2 regions of the Neorhizobium sp. PAMB6716 genome follow, and region 2 is predicted to be linked to the other one. Evidence: predicted binding sites of a transcription regulator. Region 2 holds the regulator's gene; the other holds the start of a gene.

Region 1 (3,206 bases), 460 kb from region 2:
ACATAGGCCTCGCAGCCGCCCTGGCGAATGCGCTCCTCGTCTCCCTTCATCGCAAAGGCGGTGACGGCAATGACCGGAATGACGTGCAGTTCGTCGTCTTCCTTCAGCCACTTCGTCACCTCCAGCCCCGACACTTCCGGCAGCTGGATATCCATGAGGATCAGATCCGGTCGATACTTTCGAGCCAGATCCAGCGCTTCCATGCCGTTGCGCGTCTGGATCGTCGTATAGCCAGAGGCTTCGATCAGATCGCGGAAGAGCTTCATGTTCAGCTCATTGTCTTCGACAATCATGACCCTTTTGGGCATAACATCATCCCTATCCAGCCTTGCAAGCTTCACCTTGAGATATAAGCTCGCATCATGGCCGATTCCATTCATTCGGCAGGATGGAGACTAAAGGCATTTGGTTGAAGAAAAGGTAATTTATAAACATATGCGCCTCGACACGGGAAAAACATCGGCATTGCCCAAGCCGGAGGAAACGGCCGCTGCCGTTCTTCAATGGCTGGCGGAGGAGCCGGACATGTTCGGCCGCTTTCTGGCGCTCTCCGGCCTGCAGGTGGACCAGCTGCGCAATGCCATCGGCGACCCTGGTTTTCTGGCCGGCATGATCGATTTCATCATGGCGCATGAACCGACGCTTCTCGCCTTTTGCGAAGCACGCCAGTGGAAGCCGGATGCGGTGGTGGCGGCCTGGCATCACTATTCCGGGCCGGGCCTTGCCTCGGGAGATTACGAGTGAGCGAGATTGTCGACCTCGATCATGTGCACCTCACCGACCGACCGCTGGCCGTCTGCGACGTGGACGACGTGGTGCTGGAATTCCTCACCCCGTTTGAAAGCTACCTGACGAGCCTCGGGCACCGGCTGGTGCCGCGCTCCTACCGGCTGCAGGGCAACATCGTCTCGGCGCTTGATGAGGCACCGGTCGAGGATGCGCTGGTGAGCAAGCTGATCCTCGATTTCTTCGAGGCGCAGGAGACCTGGCAGGTTCCCTTCGGCGATGCCGTCTCGGCGCTGCAGCGCATCGGCGAGACGGCCGACGTTGTGTTTCTGACAGCCATGCCGCCGCGCTACACGCAGATGCGCCGCCGCCTGCTCGACCGGCTGGATCTCACCTTTCCGCTGCTCGCCACCGAAAGCCCCAAAGGCCCTGTCATCGAGCGCCTGCACGGCAACCGCTCCCTGCCCGTCGCCTTCATCGATGACATGGCGCATAACCACGTGTCGGTCGCAGACAGCGTGCCGGAATGCCTGCTCGTTCACCTGATGCCCGCAAGCGAGATGCACCGCCACGCGCCAAAACCCGGCCCGCATGTGGTGCAGGCCAGCGACTGGGCCGATGCCGAAGGCCATATTCTTCGCCATTTTCAGACCGTCTAGCCGGCCAGATCGGATTCAGTTGCCGCCATCCACAAGCCTGTCGCTAAACGTCCTCTGGCAGTGCTTGTGCGCGGGGCTTGCCACACGTATGGTGCAGATGTTCAACATTTGTTCCCGGCCATGACCCAACCTGCTGCCCATGATCCCGGCTTCTGCCGCGACTGCCTGACCGGCCAGCCGGCCGGCAACCGGCGTTGCCGCGCCTGCGGCAGCCCGCGCCTTGTCTACCATCCGGAACTCTACGACCTGACGCTGGCCCATATCGATTGCGATGCCTTCTACGCCTCCGTGGAAAAGCGCGACAATCCTGATCTCGCCGACAAGCCTGTCATCATCGGCGGCGGCAAGCGCGGCGTCGTTTCCACCGCCTGTTACATTGCCCGCATCAGCGGCGTGCGCTCGGCCATGCCGATGTTCAAGGCGCTGGAGGCCTGTCCCGATGCGGTGGTCATTCCCCCCAACATGGAAAAATACGGCAAGGTGGGCCGCGAGGTGCGCACGCTCTTTCAGGAACTGACGCCGCTGGTGCAGCCGATTTCCATCGACGAGGCATTCCTCGATCTCTCCGGCACGGAACGCCTGCACCACGATCCACCGGCACGCATTCTGGCAAGGCTTGCCAAGCGCGTGGAACAGGAAATCGGCATCACGCTGTCGGTCGGCCTCTCCTACTGCAAGTTCCTCGCCAAGGTCGCCTCAGACCTCAACAAGCCGCGTGGCTTTTCGGTGATCGGCCAGGCGGAGGCCGTGGCCTTTCTTGCGCCCCGCCCCGTCACCACCATCTGGGGTGTGGGACGCGCCCTTGCCACCACGCTGGAGGCCGATGGCATCCGCACCATCGGGCAGCTGCAGGTGATGCAGGAGGCCGACCTGATGCGCCGTTATGGCGCCATGGGTCAGCGGCTGTCGCGCCTTTCCCGCGGTATCGATGAGCGCACCGTGCATGCCAATGAAGCCGCAAAAAGCGTTTCCGCCGAAACCACCTTTTTCGAGGATATCTCGCGATTCGAGGATCTGGTGCCGATCCTGCGCCGTCTCTCCGAAAAGGTGTCGGCCCGGCTGAAACATCAGGAGATTGCCGGCCAGACAGTGGTGCTGAAGCTGAAGACCGCCGATTTCAAGAGCCGCACCCGCAACCGCCGGCTTGAAGACCCGACTCAGCTGGCAGACCGGATCTTTCGCACCGGTCTCAGCCTGCTGGAAAAGGAAACCGACGGCGCGAAATTCCGCCTGATCGGCATCGGCGTGACCGACCTCAGCGACCCCACGCGGGCCGATCCGCCCGACCTTGTCGATGAGCAGGCGGGGCGGCGGGCAGCGGCGGAAGCGGCGATGGACAAGCTTCGCCAAAAGTTCGGCAAGACCGCCGTCGAGACGGGTTACACATTTGGTGCCGTGCGTCCAAAACGCTGATGGCGTGTTCCATCACCGCAACGTGATGACGACGTCCACACTCCAGCCAAACGACCGCCGGCTTTTCTAAAACTTCGTTAAACTTGTCTGCATAGGCTGCTTCTCTGTTTACTGCGTAAAGAGGTTTGCCATGTTGAGATCCGCCGCAATCGCGCTTGTGCTGATGTCAGGGGCGGCCCTTCCGGCAGTGGCGGCCGATGAGGCCCGTACCCTGCAGATCATCGTCTCCACCGACAGCCAGCGCCTGACGGTTTATGACGGCGATATGATCGTCGCGACCTCGAAAGTATCCACCGGCAAGCCGGGGCACGACACGCCAACGGGCATTTTTTCCGTGCTCGAAAAACGCAAGTACCACGAATCCAACATCTATTCGGCAGCCCCGATGCCGTGGATGCAGCGGCTGAC
Region 2 (3,206 bases):
CTCATCGGCGCACTCTCCACCTCGATCTTCTCCGTTTCCCACTTCCACCGCGTCGCCACTTATGGCCTTGCCGGCAATCTCGCGGCCATGCCGATCATATCGCTGATCGTCATGCCCTTCGGCATGCTTGCCATGCTGCTGATGCCGTTCGGGCTGGAGGCGCCGTTCCTGAAACTGATGGGTTTTGGCGTTGAGCTGGTTATCTCCGTTGCCGAGACGGTGGCGGGTTGGGGAGGAGACGCCCCGGTTGGGCGGCAGCATGGCTGGTTCCTGCCCATAGCCTCGCTCGGCTTTCTGATTCTGGTCCTCCTGCGCACACGGCTAAAACTGTTCGGCCTGCCGGTCATGGCGGCAGCACTCATTTTGTCGTTCTGGCCTGACGATGCCCCGCGTCCAAGCCTCTTGATTTCTGAAGACGCAAGCCTCGTCGCTCTCATCGACGGACAGACGGCCGCCACCAACCGCCGGACACCACCCGATTTCATCTATCGCCAGTGGCAGAATGCCCTCATCATCGACAATACGCTTGCGCCGATCATGCCCCGGCGCAACACCGCGGCAAAACCGCAAGACTTACCACCCGGCACCGCGAAGAGCGCTCATGCACAACCCGGCGCCGATGCAGCACACAGCCGCCAGACGGGAGCCGATGCAGACACGCCCGAATCAGAGATCGCCACAGACATCCGCGCGGTCGTTCCCGAGGAAGGACACGGAGCAGGCCCATCAGACGCTGACGCGATTCACTTGAACTCTGGCCGAACCGAGACAGGCGTTTCCCCCCGAAAGCCACCAGATCCGCCCTTGACCAAAGAGGAGCAGCGAGCGGCTGCCACTGCCATGGACAAAGCCCTGACCAGCGCTCCTCCCGGTCAATTCACCTGCATTGCCGCTCTCGGCTGTTTTGCCCGTTCGCTGGAAAAAGTGCGAATCGCCACCATCGATGACCCGCGTTATGCGGGAACCGCCTGCGATACGGCCGACGTCGTGATTGCCGCCCGTGCCCGATTCGAAACCTGCCGCTCCGGCGCGCTGATGCTGACGGAATCGACGCTACGCAAGACAGGAGCCCTTGAAATCCGATTTGCCGGAAGCAGTCACCGCCGGGATTGGCAGGCAACCGGCGCAAGCATCGGCAACAAACGCCCCTGGAGCGTTCACCGAACCTATGATTGGCGGCAGCGCATCTTTGACGAAACGTTGCCGCAACCGGTTTTCGAACTGCTTAGTGGTAACGGCGGATGAGGCCGACAAGCTTGCCCTGGATTTTCACCCGGTCCGGCCCGAAAATGCGGGTCTCGTAAGCGGGGTTGGCCGCTTCAAGCGCAATCGAGGCGCCCTTGCGGCGAAAGCGCTTCAACGTCGCTTCCTCGTCATCGACAAGCGCCACGACGATATCACCGGGCGTCGCCGTGCTGCCATTGCGGATGATCACCGTGTCGCCATCCATGATGCCGGCTTCGATCATCGAGTCGCCCTTTACCTCCAGCGCGTAATGCTCGCCGGTGCCCAGCATCTCGATCGGCACGCTGATGGCATGGGTATTGTTCTGGATGGCCGAGATCGGCACGCCGGCAGCAATACGCCCCATGACGGGAACGGTGGCAGAGCCCGTATATTCTTCGACAGCCGGAGCTGGCGGGGCAGGGCGTGTGGCCGGCGGCTTGCCGAGGCTGCCTTCGATGACGCTGGGCGAAAACCCGCGACGCGGCTGGGCCGGCGGCGAATAGGATTCCGGCAGCTTGATCACCTCAAGCGCCCGCGCCCGGTTCGGCAGCCGTCGAATGAAGCCACGCTCCTCAAGCGCGGTAATCAGGCGGTGGATGCCCGATTTCGACGCCAGATCGAGGGCATCCTTCATCTCGTCGAACGAGGGCGGTACACCGGATTCCTTCATCCGTTCGTGAATAAACAGGAGCAGTTCCTGCTGTTTGCGTGTGAGCATGAAGACAACCTCGAAGTGGAAACAAATCCAGAACAGACACTATATGTTCCATATGTGTTCCGCAAGCCCTCAAAAGCCGGGGATAAAACGCTGATTGCTGAAAGCGTGCGGGATATTCAAGCGCTTATCCGGCGCTACACTGCCGCCCGCATCGTTGAAGGAGAGAATCATGGTCCGCCCGCTCGATCATCTTGTCATGCCCGTCTGCACGCTGGCGGTGGCGCGCCAGCGGCTGGGGACGCTCGGTTTTACCGTGGCGCCGGATGCGCAGCATCCGTTTGGGACGCAGAATGCCTGCGTGTTTCTCTCCGATGGCCTGTATCTGGAGCCATTGGCGATCCGCGACCGCGCTGTTGCCGAACGCACGGCAGGAGAGGGCAACGTCTTTACCGGGCGAGATCTCGCCTTCCGTGCCGCCTGTGGGGACGATGGATTTTCTGGCCTCGTGGTCGCTTCGCCGGATGCCGATGGAGACCACACGCGGTTTGTCGGAGCAGGTCGGTCCGCCGGCGAGATCCTTGAATTTTCCCGCGCGGCGCTGACGGCGGACGGGCATGAGGTGATCGCACGCTTCAGGCTGGCCTTCGCCGAAACCGGATCTCCCGAATTTTTCCTGTTCGCCTGCGAGCGGCTTAATCCCTTGCCGGCCGACAGGGCGCATCTGGAGCGGCATCAAAACGGCGTGGTCGGGTTGCGGGGCGTGTGGCTTGCCGCAGATGATCCGATCGCTGCGCTGCCTGTTCTCGAGACTGTATTGGAAACCAAAGCAGTTGCGGATGCCTCGGGTCATGTCTTTCAGGCGCGGAATGGACATGTTGCGCTGTCGTCGCGGCAGAGTGTTGCGGACGAACTCGGCATTGATCTCTCCCCATCCGCCGGCGGGCTTTGCGGCGCTGCCCTGGTGTTTGCCACCTCTGATCTTGCCGTGACAGCAGATTGCCTTGCTGCTAATGACGTGGCCTTTAAGAAAAGAGGCACGCGCATCGTCGTTGCCGCAGCCCCCGGTCAGGGCGCTGCTTTCGTGTTTGAGGAGTGATCATGGCCGTCACAGCCAATGCAGAGGTATCCGTCGGCGAGGGTTCGGCCCGCGTCGTTTTTTCAAACACCGGCCGCCTGTCGCTGATCGCCGGCCCCTGCCAGATGGAAAGCCGCGACCACGCCTTCATGATGGCCGGCGCCGTCAAGGAAATCTGCGATGATCTCGGCATCGGCCTTGTCTACAAATCCTCCTTCGACAAGGCCAATCGCACCTCGATTGCGG

What was found. The regulator LexA, encoded in region 2, represses DNA repair genes until DNA is damaged. The targets are predictions, from matches to a motif close to TGTTCNNNNTGTGTTCNG.
Region 1: a site for LexA is predicted at 1,484-1,501, ahead of AC4CWH_RS09455 (DNA polymerase IV). Genes of this name have one in related genera too.

What each region holds. Positions count from the first base shown of each region.
Region 1 covers NZ_CM177835.1:1,931,155-1,934,360, forward strand. The annotation lists gene AC4CWH_RS09440 (response regulator) at 1-308, opposite strand, end outside; gene AC4CWH_RS09445 (DUF3572 domain-containing protein) at 436-744, shown strand; gene AC4CWH_RS09450 (hypothetical protein) at 741-1,385, shown strand; gene AC4CWH_RS09455 (DNA polymerase IV) at 1,506-2,798, shown strand; gene AC4CWH_RS09460 (L,D-transpeptidase family protein) at 2,929-3,206, shown strand, end outside.
Region 2 covers NZ_CM177835.1:1,473,597-1,476,802, forward strand. The annotation lists gene AC4CWH_RS07060 (ComEC/Rec2 family competence protein) at 1-1,245, shown strand, start outside; gene lexA (transcriptional repressor LexA) at 1,226-1,945, opposite strand; gene AC4CWH_RS07070 (VOC family protein) at 2,115-2,981, shown strand; gene kdsA (3-deoxy-8-phosphooctulonate synthase) at 2,984-3,206, shown strand, end outside.